2 regions of the Streptomyces sp. NPDC050548 genome follow, and region 1 is predicted to be linked to the other one. Evidence: riboswitches for the same ligand, from Rfam matches in the RefSeq annotation. Region 1 holds a riboswitch; the other holds the start of a gene.
The links. Region 1 has a riboswitch for thiamine pyrophosphate ahead of thiC (phosphomethylpyrimidine synthase ThiC). Riboswitches for the same ligand answer to the same signal wherever they lie in the genome.
Positions count from the first base shown of each region.

Region 2: it holds a riboswitch for thiamine pyrophosphate, as region 1 does, so the genes downstream of both, ACIBJH_RS14970 (thiamine ABC transporter substrate binding subunit) here and thiC (phosphomethylpyrimidine synthase ThiC) in region 1, are expected to answer to the same signal.

Region 1 covers NZ_JBITGV010000017.1:54,954-62,847, reverse strand. The annotation lists gene ACIBJH_RS36705 (metallophosphoesterase) at 1-513, shown strand, start outside; gene ACIBJH_RS36700 (hypothetical protein) at 706-1,569, shown strand; gene ACIBJH_RS36695 (hypothetical protein) at 1,659-2,765, opposite strand; gene ACIBJH_RS36690 (serine hydrolase domain-containing protein) at 2,969-4,228, shown strand; gene thiC (phosphomethylpyrimidine synthase ThiC) at 4,267-6,105, opposite strand; TPP riboswitch at 6,098-6,287, opposite strand; gene ACIBJH_RS36680 (YibE/F family protein) at 6,359-7,861, shown strand.
Region 2 covers NZ_JBITGV010000004.1:378,924-386,817, forward strand. The annotation lists gene ACIBJH_RS14955 (phosphatidate cytidylyltransferase) at 1-839, shown strand, start outside; gene ACIBJH_RS14960 (SRPBCC family protein) at 961-1,407, shown strand; gene rlmN (23S rRNA (adenine(2503)-C(2))-methyltransferase RlmN) at 1,471-2,577, shown strand; TPP riboswitch at 2,609-2,715, shown strand; gene ACIBJH_RS14970 (thiamine ABC transporter substrate binding subunit) at 2,712-3,791, shown strand; gene ACIBJH_RS14975 (ABC transporter permease) at 3,836-5,437, shown strand; gene ACIBJH_RS14980 (ABC transporter ATP-binding protein) at 5,438-6,487, shown strand; gene ACIBJH_RS14985 (LAETG motif-containing sortase-dependent surface protein) at 6,549-7,235, opposite strand; partial or broken gene ACIBJH_RS14990 (LOG family protein) at 7,397-7,894, opposite strand, start outside.

The DNA.
Region 1 (7,894 bases):
GCCACCTTCCAGGCGGCCTGGCTGCTCAACGGCGGCCAGAAGACCGACATGGACCGCCTCCAGGACGTCCACCTGCAGTGGATGTCCCGGCTGGACGCCATGGAGGAGGTCGACGGCCACCTCCTCGTCCACTCCGACACCACCGCCTACCTCGACTACGGCGACTCGATCGAGGCCGTCAACGACAACGTCCGCGAGACTCTCACCCGCAACGACGCGGACGAGGTGTGGGACGTGTTCCGCAAGTTCACCAAGCGCTTCTCCTTCCGCGACGAGGGAGGTGCCGAACATGTCCGCTCATTGCTCGACATGTACGGCGGGACCCGGATCGTGCACGGCCACAGCCCGATCCCCTACCTCCTGGGCGATGTCGGCTCCGAGGACGGCGAGGACACCGCGAGCCCCGTGGTCGAGGGACCGCACGTCTACGCCGAAGGACTGGCCATCGCGATGGACGGCGGAGTGACCATGGCCGGAAAACTGCTGGTCCAGCAACTGCCGTTGGATATCTGAGCGTTTAGCGGGCAGACGTCCCCCTCGGAGGACCGGCGGACGACTGCGCTGGCCAGGGGCCAATTTCTGGAAACCCCCTGTCACCGTGTGCCGTCGCCGCTCTACCATCGGCTTATCCGTAGCAGGCTCCCCTCCGTTTCTGCCCGACGGCTCGTTGGCATGCGAGCCCCAAGCCCTACGGAGCATCGGGGGATGCACATGAACAGCGTTCCGCAGCACCTGCACAGCGAGGACCGCCAGGAGTACGAGCGGATCCTCGACGAGGCGCTGCGCTCCGCCCCTACCCGCCCGGAACTGGCCGCTGTCGGTAAGCGGCTCAACCCCGAACAGCTGCGCACCATGGCGCTGAACGCCACCGCACTCATCACGGCGGCCGCGGCGACCGAGTACCAGCACTACGTGAAGGTCCGCGAGGAACTGCGCCAGCCGGCGTCGTCCACCCCGTCGTCCGTCCACGAGACCGGCTCCACGGAGCCGGACGGCGTGGGCGCGATGGGGCTCGCCACCACCCTGGGGGAGGCTGCCGAGGGTGCGGGTGCCGTCGCCGTCGCCGCTGTCCTCACCCCCGTCCTCGCCGGCACGGCCGCGGCGATATTCCTGCTCGTGGGTTACATCCTCAAGATGCTCACCCCCGAACCCGCGTTCGCGCAGACCATGCTGACCGCCGGCTGGGTGTTCGGCGCGATGACCGCCGCGGCGATCCTCGTCGCCGCCATCGGCCTGCTCCTCACGGCCCTGCGCAACCGGCCGACGTTCGACGCCGACCCCTATGGCGAGTCGGGCGGTGAGGTGGCCCGGGCCAGGGAAGCCTGGCACGACGCCCTGCTGGAACGCGGCATCCTGCCGTTCCTCCAGGAGGCGCTCGCGGCCCCGGGCACGGCGGCACTACGCCGTACGACACCCTCGGCACCGACCAGTCGCATGCCGCACCTCGGCTACGACCGTCCGGGCTTCTCCAGCCCCGACGACGGCCCGGAACCGGGTCACCGTCCGAGCTTCAGCAGCCCGGACTTCAGCAGCCCGGACTTCGGGGGGCCCGAGCACGCGCCGGAGTAGCCCCTCGGCTTGCGCCCCCACCCAGGGGAGCGCAAGCCGAACACCCGAATTCACCGAGTTCGTCTCCGAATGCACTGATTTCACCGAGTTCACTGAATTCGGCGAACTATCTGCGCCGCGGCCCTTTCCACCGGGGCACGGCTGTGGACATGCACCAGTGCGAGATGAAAGAGCGCCGGCGCGAGAGGGGCCCACCGGTGAACGCGATCGTCGCGAAGTACGTATTTGATCACCGCCGAAGGGCGGAAGGGAACGAAATCAATGGTCTGGTGTTCCCATCTGTCCGCGACCCCTCTGCTCATACGCGCCTGCATATCGGCCCAACTCACTTCCTTGAGCCGGGCGTAGAAGTGAGCACTCCAATGACGCTTCTCGATGTCCAGCACGAATGCGAGCATGTCGAGTGAGTACTCGTGCGGTTCTATGGCCAGTTCCTCGCGCATACCGCGCCGCGCGACCGCATACAGATCCGGGGCGTTCCTACCTGACGAGTCGATGTACCGTGACATGCCCTCATTGAGGGACGAGTTCCACACGCCTGGGGCCATACGCACCCGGTCACTGCGCCGGCTGACGATCAGCATGTCGTCGGCCGTCACCACCGCGATGTTCACCGCGAGACTGCATTGCAGAAAAGCGGGTGCCGACAGCGGGTCCTCGGGATCGAGATAGCGCGAACGAGGGGTGGTCCCGTCGGACAGGCGACGATCCAATTGCTGGGCCGCAAGAAAAGTGTAGTAGTCCGTCGGACGCAGACGAAGGTGGATTTCCGGCTGTTCGTCGAGCGCGGTCCGGGATATTCCTACCGTCTCGACCGCGTATCGCGGCCCGTTCCACAACGGTGTTCGGCCCTCTGCCTGCAGTCGCGCGCTTTCTTCCTCTATCTCGGCCCGCCAGCCCGCCATGTCCGGGGGCAGCTCGATTTCCTGGTCCAATACCTGGATGTAGACGGCCTGCGCCGGTATGGACGATTCCCCGTCGCCCTCGACGATCAGGGCAGAGGTGTGCAGCGGACCGAGGGAGAACGTCCGCCACACCGGACTCGACTCCTCCTGCCGACGCAGCCCGCGTACCGCGCTCTTCGAGCGGGCGCGCAGCCTGTACCAGCTGTTCTGCAGCGGATCCTGGAACAGCACCGCGACCAGCATGCCCAGCACGGCGCCGACAACCCCGTTGCCCAGATCGATCCCACCCATGCCAGGCAGGGTAGAGACCTTGATCGCGGCACGCGTGATCTTCTCTCTTCCGTTACGACGTCCAGCGGGTTTCGCCGCGCTGGACTCGTACGGGGGTTACCCGGACCCCGGATTCGGCGGGCAGCCCCATCCTCCCCCGCGACTTGACCGGGTTGGCTGGTGATCGTCACCGATCAGCACCAGGAGCAACGGGGGATTCGAACATGCAGACACCGTCGTCGAGGAAGACCGGCGCCGCCGTACTGGCAGCGGCGTTGCTCGCACTGGCCTCACCCATGGCCGCGACCGCGACCACCGGACAGCCGGCGGCGAACCACCCCTCCCACTCGTACGACGAGGCCATGCTCCAGCGTGACCTGGCCGCCGTACGGCTGGCCGGAGGCGGCGACGTGAACGTGCTGGCCAGGGTCGACGGACCCCACGGCGCACCGCTCATGGCCCGCATCGGTACCCGCACGGCCGGCTCCACGGCACCGATCCCCTGGAACGCGCACTTCCGCGTGGCGAGCACGACGAAGACGTTCGTGGCGACCGTCGTCCTCCAACTCGTGGCGGAGAAACGGCTGTCACTCGACGACACCGTCGAACACTGGCTGCCGGGAGTCGTCACGGGCAACGGCAACGACGGCACCCGCATCACCGTCCGCGACCTGCTCCGCCAGACCAGCGGCCTCTACGACTACGTCGACGACCCGGAGATCCAGGACCGCCTGTTCAACCACTTCGACGAGGTCCGCTACGACACCACCCCGGCGGCCGACATGGTCGCGGTCGCGATGAAGCACCACCCGCTCTTCGTCCCGCAGCCCGGGCAGCCCGGCGGGGCCACCCGATGGGCGTACTCCAACACCAACTACCTGCTGGCCGGGATGATCGCCGAGAAGGCCGGTGGCGCGAGCTGGCAGGACCTGGTCACCCACCGGATCATCGCGAAGCTCGGACTGCGCAACACCTCCATCCCCGGGCTCGACCCGTTCCTGCCCGACCCGCACGTGAACGCATACCTGACGACCGCCGACGGCAAGCGTCTCGACGTCACCGATCACAGCCTCCAGCACACCGCGGACTCCGGTGTGGTGAGCACCACGGCCGACCTGAACACCTTCTTCCGCGCGCTGGCCGACGGCCGGCTGCTACCCGCCGCGCAGTGGCGCGAGATGCGGCAGACCGTGCGGCGGACCGACGACCCGGAGGACGTGGCCGAGATGCCCGAGGGCACCTACGGCCTCGGCCTGCGCAAAATCCCGCTCTCCTGCGGCGGTTTCTACTACACCCACGAGGGCGACGGAGTCGGCGTCAACACCCGCCCCGCGGTGAGCGCCGACGGCCGACGCGCGGTGACCGTCTCCATCACGACCACCACCGCACCCCCGGACCTCACCGCCCTCAACCGCGCGACAGGCACCCTGGTCGACCACGCCCTGTGCGACAACACATCGACCAAGGGCTCGCCGAAGAGCTAGACACCGTGCTGGACCGTGTCCGACCCGGCCGGTCGTCGTCAGTCGGCGATCGGCAGATACACCCGGTTGCCCGCCGCCGCGAACTCCTTCGACTTCCGCGCCATACCCTCCTCGACCTCCGCCTGGGTGCCGCCGTGTTCACGGCGGATGTCCTGGGAGATCTTCATCGAGCAGAACTTCGGCCCGCACATCGAGCAGAAGTGAGCCGTCTTGGCCGGCTCCGCGGGGAGTGTCTCGTCGTGGAACTCCCGTGCGGTGACCGGGTCGAGGGCCAGGTTGAACTGGTCCTCCCAGCGGAACTCGAAGCGGGCGTCGGACAGCGCGTCGTCCCACTCCTGTGCACCTGGGTGCCCCTTGGCGAGGTCGGCTGCGTGGGCGGCGATCTTGTAGGTGATGACGCCGGTCTTGACGTCGTCACGATTGGGCAGGCCCAAGTGCTCCTTGGGCGTGACATAGCAGAGCATGGCCGTGCCCCACCAGGCGATCATCGCGGCACCGATGCCGGAAGTGATGTGGTCGTACGCAGGCGCGACGTCCGTCGTCAGCGGGCCGAGCGTATAGAACGGAGCTTCATCACAGATCTCCTGCTGAAGGTCGATGTTCTCCTTGATCTTGTGCATCGGGACATGCCCCGGGCCCTCGATCATGGTCTGTACGTTGAAACGCTTCGCGATCGTGTTGAGTTCCCCGAGCGTCCTCAACTCGGCGAACTGCGCCTCGTCGTTGGCGTCCGCGATCGACCCGGGCCGAAGGCCGTCGCCCAGCGAGTACGTGACGTCGTAGGCGGCGAGGATCTCGCACAGCTCCTCGAAGTTCTCGTAGAGGAACGATTCCTTGTGGTGGGCCAGGCACCAGGCCGCCATGATCGAGCCGCCGCGCGAGACGATGCCGGTCTTGCGGTTCGCCGTGAGCGGTACGAACGGCAGCCGTACGCCCGCGTGAACGGTCATGTAGTCCACGCCCTGTTCGGCCTGTTCGAGGACCGTGTCCTTGTAGATCTCCCAGGTCAGCTCCTCGGCGCGGCCGTCGACCTTTTCGAGCGCCTGGTAGAGCGGCACCGTGCCGATGGGGACGGGGGAGTTGCGCAGCACCCACTCGCGGGTGGTGTGGATGTTGCGGCCGGTGGACAGGTCCATGACCGTGTCGGCGCCCCAGCGGGTCGCCCAGGTCATCTTCTCGACCTCCTCCTCGATGGAGGAAGTGACCGCGGAATTTCCGATGTTGGCGTTGACCTTCACCAGGAACCGCTTGCCGATGATCATCGGCTCGATCTCGGGGTGGTTGACGTTGGCCGGCAGCACCGCCCGCCCGGCCGCGATCTCCTCCCGGACCACCACGGGCGACACCTTCTCCCGTACGGCCACGAACTCCATCTCGGGCGTGATCTCGCCCCGTCGCGCGTAGGCGAGTTGAGTCACCGCCGTGCCCTCGCGTCCTCGGCGTGGCTGCCGCGGGCGGCCTGGGAACACCGCGTCGAGGTTGCGCAGTCCACCGCGCGGTGAGGTGTGCTTGATTCCGTCGTCCTCGGGACGGAGGGGACGGCCCGCGTACTCCTCGGTGTCGCCCCGGGCGATGATCCAGTTCTCCCGCAGCGGCGCCAGCCCCCTGCGGACGTCGGTGTCGACGAGCGGATCGGTGTACGGGCCGGAGGTGTCGTACAGCGTCACGGACTGTCCGTTGGTGAGGTGCACCTGACGGACCGGCACCCGCAGATCGGGCCGCGAGCCCTCGACGTACCCCTTGTGCCAGCCGGCGGACTTCCCGGCCGCAGGGGACTCCTCGGCCCCCGTCGGCTGCTCGGCCCGCGCGAACTCCTCGCCCGGAATGGGCTGTTCGTCCTGGCTGAAGGCAGACGTGTGTGCGTCCTTGTTGGTCATGAGACCTACTCCCTACGCCGGCATTACCCGGTAACAGGTTCGGCGGTCGACGCAGCGGCTTCCGTCAGCCGATGTTTCATGTGAAACATCACTCGATACAGGTGACGTTTCCCGTGAAACATCGCAGAGACGGAGGTCAGCGCCCTCTCAGCCCGGTGCTCCGAGCTCCCGCGTGTGCAAAGGTGGCTCCACGCTAGCGTCATATGTGGCGCGGTGAACAGTGGGCCTCCGGCGTTCTTGCGATGATCGGGCGGTGACCACGACGCAGCAGCCCCCGTACCCGCCGACCGGGCCGCCGCATGGCCATGACCACGGCCACGGTTCCGATGGCGACCACGGTTCCGGGTCCGGGGACGACCACAGCTCCGGTGGGGACGGCGGGCACGGTTCCGGCGCGGGAGGTGGGCACGGCCACTCGCACAGCCACGGTCCCGCCGCCCCCGTCTCCCGACACCTCCGGAAGGTCATCGCGGCGATCCTGATCCCGTTCACGGTGGCGGTGGTGGTCGGCATGGTGGTGCTGTGGCCGGGCGGCGCCCCGTCCCACAAGCGCACCGGCGTCGGCTTCGACCGGCAGACGCAGCAGGCGACGGTCACCAAGGTCGTCAGCGTGAGCTGCGCCTCCGTGAACGCCTCGGGCGGGGGCGCGACGGGCGACACCTCCACGGCCGAGGGCTCCTCGGCGCAGCAGGAGGCGGGCGGCACCTGCAAGAAGGCCACGGTCACGGTCAGCACGGGCAAGGACAAGGGCCGTACGTTCACGGAGATCGTGCAGCCCGACCAGTCGCGGCAGTTGCACGAGGGCGAGAAGGTCGTGGTCGCCTACGAGCCCTCCGCGCCCCGGGATCTGCAGTACTCGGTCACCGACGTGAACCGTAAGTTCCCGATGGCGCTGCTCGCCGGGATCTTCGCCCTGGCCGTCGTGGTGGTGGGCAGGCTGCGTGGCGTCATGGCACTGGTCGCGCTGGCCATCAGCTTCATGATCCTCAACTTCTTCATCCTGCCCGCGATCCTGCACGGCTCGAACCCGCTGATCGTGGCGGTGGTCGGATCGAGTGCCATCATGCTGATCGCCCTCTACATGTGCCACGGGCTGTCGGCCCGTACGTCCGTGGCGGTGCTCGGCACGCTGATGTCGCTGGTGCTGATCGGCGTCCTGGGTTCGGGGTTCATCGACTGGGCCGCGCTGACCGGCAACACGGACGACAACACGGGCCTGATCCACGGGCTGTACCCGTCGATCGACATGAGTGGTCTGCTGCTCGCCGGCGTCATCATCGGTTCGCTCGGTGTGCTCGACGATGTGACGGTCACGCAGACGTCGGCGGTCTGGGAGCTGCACGAGGCCAACCCGGCGATGGGCTGGCGCGGGCTGTACCGCGCCGGTATCCGGATCGGCCGCGACCACATCGCGTCCGTCGTCAACACGCTCGTCCTCGCCTACGCGGGCGCCGCCCTGCCGCTGCTGCTGCTCTTCTCCATCGCGCAGAGCAGCGTGGGGTCGGTCGCCAACAGCGAGTTGGTCGCCGAGGAGATCGTGCGCACGCTGGTGGGCTCGATCGGCCTGGTCGCTTCGGTGCCGGTCACCACGGCGCTCGCGGCCCTGGTGGTCTCGGCGGACCGGTCCGGCAGCGACCCGGTTCCGGCGGGGGTTGCCGGGGCGGCCACAGCAGCGCCCGGCGCCGGGATCGCGACGGCGCCGGCCGGCAAGCCCACGCCGGCCCGCGGCGGGAAGGGCCGACGCCGCAAGCACTGAGGACGGCGGGAACCGCCGTGCAGGGCCCCGGAG
Region 2 (7,894 bases), on a different contig from region 1:
CACCGGCGCCCGCCCCGCAGAAGAAGAGCGCGGGCCGGGACCTCGGTGCGGCCATAGGGGTCGGGGTCGGACTCGGCGCGGTGATCATCGCGTCCCTGTTCGTCGTCAAGGCCGTGTTCGTCGGCGTGATAGCGGTCGCCGTCGTGGTGGGCCTGTGGGAGCTGACCTCACGGTTGCAGGAGCGCAAGGGCATCAAGGCGCCCCTCGTGCCCCTCGCGGTCGGCGGTGCGGCGATGGTCGTCGCCGGTTACGTCCGGGGTCCCGAGGGCGCCTGGGTCGCCATGGCGCTCACCGCGCTGGCCGTCCTGGTCTGGCGGATGACGGAACCGCCGGAGGGCTACCTCAAGGACGTCACGGCGGGCGTCTTCGCGGCGTTCTACGTGCCGTTCCTGGCCACATTCGTCGCCCTGATGCTCACCGCGGACGACGGCGCCTGGCGGGTCATGACGTTCCTGCTGCTGACGGTCGTCAGCGACACGGGCGCCTACGCCGTCGGCTGGCGCTTCGGCACGCACAAGCTCGCCCCGCGCATCAGCCCCGGAAAGACCCGCGAGGGCCTCTTCGGAGCGGTGTCCTTCGCGATGGTGGCGGGCGCGCTGTGCATGCAGTTCCTGATCGACGACGGCAGCTGGTGGCAGGGGCTGCTGCTGGGCCTCGCGGTCGCGGCCAGCGCCACGCTGGGCGACCTCGGCGAGTCCATGATCAAGCGGGACCTCGGCATCAAGGACATGGGCACCCTGCTGCCGGGCCACGGCGGCATCATGGACCGCCTGGACTCCTTGCTGCCGACGGCGCCGGTGGTGTGGCTGCTGTTCGTGCTGTTCGTGGGTTCGGCCTGAGGTCGTCCGGTCCTACGGCATTCCGGGCGCCCCCGACCTGTACAGGACGGGGGCGCCCGGTCGTACGATTTCGGTGTAAGCCCTCACAAAAGGGGGACCGCCCTGAACGAAGGAGGGCGTCATGTCCGCCTTCCATGAAGAGTTCGACGTGGACTGCCGTCCCGAGGACGCCTGGGAGTACGTCATCGACCCCTCCCACCTCCGCGAGTGGCAGGAGAGCGCGGTGTCCGCGCAGCAGCTCGACGACCGACCTTTCGGCCTCGGTTCCCGGGTCCGCGTCACCCGGCACGTGGGTCGCCGCGACATGGCGATGACCATGGAGTGCACCGAGTTCCAGCCGCCGCACTCCTGGACCGTGCGCGGGATCGACGGCCCCATCAGGGGCACCTTCCGCGGCGAGATCTCACCCGTCGACGACGGCCGCCGTACCCGGGTGACGATGGACCTCGACTTCGAGGGACACGGCATCGGCAAGGTCCTGCTGCCCCTCGTCGTCCGCCCCCAGGTCCGACGCGAGATGCCCCACAACGAGAAGCTCCTGAAGGAGCACCTGGAGCACATCGGCTGAGACCGGGTGAAGCGGATCACCGTAAACGGATCACGTCAAACGATCTGCGACACTGGTACAGCCATGCCTAAGCCCGGAGAACTCACATTCGTCGCCCCCCGCGGAGCCCAGAAGCCGCCGCGGCACCTTGCCGATCTCACGCCCGCCGAGCGCAAGGAAGCCGTCGCCGCGATCGGGGAGAAGCCCTTTCGCGCCAAGCAGCTCTCGCAGCACTACTTCGCACGCCTCGCGCACGACCCGGCGGAGTGGACCGACATCCCCGCCGGTTCGCGCGCCAAGCTGCAGGAAGCGCTGCTCCCTGAGCTGATGACGGTCGTACGGCATCTGTCGACCGACCAGGAGACCACCCGCAAGACGCTGTGGCGGCTGTTCGACGGGACGCTCGTCGAGTCCGTGCTGATGCGGTACCCGGACCGGGTCACCATGTGCATCAGCTCGCAGGCGGGGTGTGGCATGAACTGCCCGTTCTGCGCCACCGGACAGGCCGGCCTCGATCGCAATCTGTCGACCGGTGAGATCGTGCACCAGATCGTGGACGGGATGCGCGCGCTGCGCGACGGCGAGATTCCCGGCGGTCCCGCCCGCCTCTCCAACATCGTCTTCATGGGCATGGGCGAGCCCCTCGCCAACTACAGGAGGGTCGTCCAGTCCATCCGCGCCCTCACCGACCCCGAGCCGGACGGCCTCGGGCTCTCGCAGCGCGGGATCACCGTCTCGACGGTCGGACTCGTCCCGGCGATCCACCGCTTCGCGGACGAGGGCTTCAAGTGCCGGCTCGCGATCTCGCTGCACGCGCCCGACGACGAGCTGCGCGACACCCTGGTCCCCGTGAACACCCGGTGGAAGGTGCGCGAGGTCCTCGACGCCGGCTGGGAGTACGCGGCGAAGTCGGGACGCCGGCTGTCCATCGAGTACGCGCTGATCCGTGACATCAACGACCAGGCGTGGCGCGGCGATCGGCTCGGCCGCCTCCTCAAGGGCAAGCCCGTGCACGTCAACCTGATCCCGCTCAACCCGACGCCGGGCTCGAAGTGGACGGCCTCCCGCCCCGAGGACGAGAAGGCGTTCGTCGAGGCCATCGCGGCCCATGGGGTGCCGGTCACCGTCCGGGACACCCGTGGCCAGGAGATCGACGGAGCGTGCGGTCAGCTGGCGGCCACCGAGAGGTAACCTTCACCCGTACCACCTGTACGTACACCTTCATATCCGACAGGGGAGCGCGCAGCGCTGAGAGTGCGGCAATCGGGCCGCAGACCCTCTGAACCTCGCCCAGGTCATTCTGGGTAGGAAGTTCGGTCATCACCGTGAACACCAAGAAGTACTGTGCTGTCCTCGTGGGCCTCGGCCTGGTCACGCTCTCCGCGTGCGGGTCGGGGTCGGACGGGAGCGGCGGCTCCGGATCCGACAAGACCGTCACCCTCGTCAGCCACGACTCGTGGGCCGTCTCGAAGAGCGTGCTGAAAGACTTCGAGAGCCAGTCCGGGTACACCGTCAAGGTCCTCAAGGACGGCGACGCCGGGCAGGCCGTCAACAAGGCGATCCTGACCAAGGACAACCCCCAGGGCGACGTCTTCTTCGGAGTCGACAACACCCTGCTCTCCCGCGCTCTCGACAACGGCCTCTTCCAGTCCTACGACGCGAAGGGCTCCGCCACCGTCAAGCCCGCGTACCGCGTCGACGAGACCAAGCACCGGGTCACGCCCATCGACACCGGCGACATCTGCGTCAACTACGACAAGGCGTACTTCACCAAGCACAGGCTGACCCCGCCGGCCACCTTCGCGGACCTGGTCAAGCCCGAGTACAAGAACCTCCTCGTCACCGAGAACGCGGCCACCTCCTCACCCGGCCTCGGCTTCCTGCTCGGCAGCGCCGCGCAGTACGGGGATGGAGGTTGGCAGGGCTACTGGAAGCAGCTCAAGGCCAACGGCGTGAAGGTCGTCGACGGCTGGGAGCAGGCCTACGACCAGGAGTTCTCCGGTTCCGCCGGTGGCAAGAAGGCGGGCGGCGACCGGCCCCTCGTCGTCTCGTACGCCTCCTCGCCGCCCGCCGAGGTCATATACGGCGACCCGAAGCCGACCACCGCGCCGACCGGGGTGTCGTACGGCACCTGCTTCCGGCAGACCGAGTACGCGGGACTGCTCAGCAACGCCAAGAACACCAAGGGCGGCAAGGCCTTCATCGACTTCCTGCTGACCAAGGAGTTCCAGCAGGACATGCCGCTCAACATGTTCGTCTACCCGGTGGTCGAGGGGGCGACCGTGCCGGCCGAGTTCACGAAGTACGGTCCGCAGGCCGAGGACCCCGAGACCATGGCCCCCGCGAAGATCGCCGCCGACCGGGACCAGTGGGTCAAGTCGTGGACCTCGCTCGTACTGAAGTAGCCCCCCGCAGGACCCGGAAGGGGAACGTGACGCGGCTCGGCCTCATGGCTCTGCCCGTCGCGTTCTTCGCGGTGTTCTTCGCCTACCCCGTCGTCGCGATCGTCGGGCGGGGCCTCAAGGTGGACGGCGCCTGGCAGTTGGGCCGGATCGGGGACGTGCTGGCCCAGTCCGACATGCGGCACGTCCTGTGGTTCACCACCTGGCAGGCGCTCGCCTCCACCGCGCTCACGCTGCTGATCGCGCTCCCCGGCGCGTATGTCTTCGCGCGCTTCGACTTCCCCGGCAGACATGTGCTGCGGGCCGTCGTGACGGTCCCCTTCGTGCTGCCCACGGTCGTCGTCGGTACGGCCTTCCTCGCGCTCGTCGGCCGGGGCGGACTCCTCGACGACCTGTGGGGCGTACGGCTGGACACCACCGTGTGGGCCATCCTGCTCGCGCACGTCTTCTTCAACTACGCGGTCGTCGTACGGACGGTGGGCGGCCTGTGGGCCCAGCTCGACCCGCGTCAGGAGGAGGCCGCGCGGATGCTCGGCGCCTCCCGGCTGCGAGCCTGGCGGAAGGTGACGCTGCCCGCGCTCGCGCCCGCCGTGGCCGCCGCCGCGCTGATGGTCTTCCTCTTCACCTTCACGTCCTTCGGCGTGGTGCAGATCCTCGGCGGCCCGGCCTTCTCGACCCTCGAAGTGGAGATCTACCGCCAGACCTCCGAGATCTTCGACCTCTCCACGGCGGCCGTGCTGACGATCGTCCAGTTCGTCGCGGTGGGCACGATCCTCGCCGTCCACGCCTGGACCGTACGACGACGGGAGACGGCCCTACGGCTGGTCGACCCCTCGGTGACCGCCCGCCGCCCGCGCGGAGCCGGGCAGTGGTCCCTGCTCGCCGGAGTGCTCGTCTCCGTCCTGCTGCTGCTCGTCCTGCCGCTCGCCGTGCTGGTCCAACGGTCGCTGGACTCACCGGACTTCGGCTACTACCGGGCGCTGACCCACGACGACGGCGGCACCTTCCTGGTCCCGCCGATCGCCGCGATCGGCAACTCGCTGGAGTACGCCGTCGCCGCCACCGCCATTGCCGTGGTGATCGGCGGGCTCGCCGCCGCGGCGCTGACCCGGCGCGACGCGGGCAGGTTGGTGCGAGGCTTCGACGCGCTGCTGATGCTGCCGCTCGGGGTGTCGGCGGTGACGGTCGGCTTCGGGTTTCTGATCTCGCTCGACAAACCCCCGCTGGATCTGCGGAGTTCATGGATCCTGGTGCCGCTCGCGCAGGCGTTGGTCGGCGTCCCCTTCGTCGTACGGACCATGCTGCCCGTGCTGCGGGCGGTGGACGGGCGGCTGCGGGAGGCGGCGGCCGTGCTCGGGGCCTCGCCCTGGCGGGTGTGGCGGGAGGTCGATCTGCCGCTGGTGCGGCGGGCGTTGCTGATCGCCGCCGGGTTCGCGTTCGCGGTGTCGCTGGGGGAGTTCGGGGCGACGGTGTTCATCGCGCGGCCCGACAACCCGACGCTGCCGGTCGCGGTGGCGCGGCTGCTGTCCCGGCCCGGTGATCTCAACTACGGCCAGGCGATGGCCCTTTCGACGATTCTGATGGTGGTGTGCGCGGCGGCCCTGCTGGTCCTTGAGCGGCTGCGCACCGACCGGACCGGGGAGTTCTAGATGCCGCCGAAGACTTCGCCGAACATGCTGCTCAGTCTTGCGGGCGCGACCGTACGGTTCGGCGGGCGCCCGGTGCTGGACGCCGTCGATCTCGGGGTCGCCGAGCACGAGATCGTGTGTGTGCTCGGGCCCAGCGGCAGCGGCAAGTCGACGCTGCTGCGAGTGGTGGCCGGGCTGCAACCCCTGGACTCCGGGCGGGTGTTGCTCGACGGACGTGACCAGGCCGGGGTGCCCGCGCACAAGCGGGGGGTGGGTCTGATGTTCCAGGACCATCAGCTGTTCCCGCAGCGGGACGTGGCCGGCAACGTGGCCTTCGGACTGCGGATGCACGGGACGTCGAAGGGACAACAGGACGCCCGGGTCGGCGAGTTGCTCGACCTCGTCGGACTCCCGGGTGCGGCCCACCGTGCCGTCGCGGGGCTGTCCGGCGGTGAGCAGCAACGCGTGGCGCTGGCCCGCGCCCTCGCGCCCCGCCCTCGGCTCCTCATGCTCGACGAACCGCTCGGCCAGCTCGACCGGTCACTGCGGGAGCGGCTGGTCGTCGAACTCCGGGAACTGTTCGGGGCGTTGGGCACGACCGTGCTCGCGGTCACGCACGACCAGGGCGAGGCGTTCGCGCTGGCCGACCGGGTCGTGGTGATGCGGGACGGGCGGATCGCCCAGTCCGGTACGCCACTTGAGGTCTGGCAGCGCCCCGCCGACGAGTTCGTGGCCCGCTTCCTCGGCTTCGACAACGTGGTGGGGGCCACGGTCGCCGGAGAGGCCGCCGACACCCCCTGGGGCAAGGTGCCGGTCCCCGAGAACGCTCCCCAGGGCGCCCGCACGCTCCTCGTACGCCCCGCGGGCGTACGCCTGTTGCCCGTCGAGGAGGGCCTGCGCTGCACGGTCGCCGCCCGCACCTTCCGGGGCACCCATGTCGCCGTACAACTGCAGCCGGAGGGCGCGCCGCGGCTTGAGGCGGCGTGTGCGCTGCGGGAGGCGCCGGAGGTCGGGGACACGGTCGGGGTGGAGTTCGACGCGGCCGAGGTCGTCGTGCTCGACGGCGTCTAGCGGACATGCGTGTGGCCCGTCCCCACGAACCGGACGGGCCACAACAGCAACAGCGGGTGGATCAGCGGCCGTTGGTCGCACCGCGACGGCGCATGCCGTAGTAGACGGCTCCGCCGCCCGCGACGACGAACGCGCCCGCGATACCGGCGATCATGCCGGTGTTGGAGTTGGCACCGGTCTCGGCGAGGTTCGAGCTACCGGCCGCCGGGGACGGCGCGTTGTCCGTCGTCGTGGCGGGGGCGGTGCTGCTGCTCTCCGAGGCCGACGGGGTCGGGGTGTCGGACTCGGCCGGGGTCGAGGCGGTCTCCGAGGGGGTCGGAGAAGCCTCGGTCGGAGTCGGGCTGGGCGACTCCTCGGTGTCGCAGGCCTTGGACGGGGTGGTCAGGAGTTCCTTGAGGTCCTCGTCGACCTGGTTGCCGGCCTTGACGTGCACGCGGTACTTGGCGTCCGGCTGCCAGTCCTCGGCGAAGGTGACGGTGACGCCTTCGGCCGAGCCCTTGACCTCGGTCGGCTTGCCGACCTGCTTCGCGTCGGCACCGTTGCTCTCAAGGAACACGGTGATGACAGCCGGGGTGCCGGAGGCGTCCTTGTCGGTGACGTGGATGACACCGTTGGTGCCGTCACAGACTGCCTCGGCGGAGAACTCACTGATGTTGCAGGCGAGCGCGTTGCCCGCGAATCCGAGCGCGAGCGCGGCCGAGGCGGACGCGACACCGAGGATGCGTACGGAACGTCGAGATATGGACACGTTTGCCCTTCACGGGATGTGCAACTGCGGGGGGTTTAGGGGGAGATGAGGCAGCGTTCGAGGTGAGGCACCACCACCCCCAGGAGTCTCACTGGTCTATAAGTGCTGCGTAAGCAGTGTCAATGCATATGCGGTGTGCGGCAGTTGGCTTTACCTGCACTTTAATGAGCGAGACGTTTCAGCGCCTCCGGAGCCTCCTCGATACGGTCAACGAGGGCGATACGGCTCTCCATCGACCGTTCCCGGGCAAGTGCGCACAGCAGCGGCCACGTCGGCAGCCGCTCCGTCCAGTGCTCCCGGTCCACCAGAACCATCGGCGTGGGCTCGCCCCGCGACTCGTAGTAGTTCGGCGTCGCGTTGTCGAAGATCTCCTGTACGGTCCCGGCCGCGCCCGGCAGGAACACCACACCCGCGTTCGAGCGGGCCAACAGGCCGTCCTCGCGGGTGGCGTTGGCGAAGTACTTGGCGATGTGCGAGGCGAAGGCGTTCGGCGGCTCATGGCCGTAGAACCAGGTCGGGATGCCGAATCGAGTGGTTGCCCTTGGGCCAGCGGGTGCGGACCTCGAAGGCACTCCGCGCCCAGTCGGTGATCGAGGGGCTGAACGACGGGGAGGCGGCGAGGAGTTCGCAGGCCTTCTCCAGCATCGCGTCCTCGTACG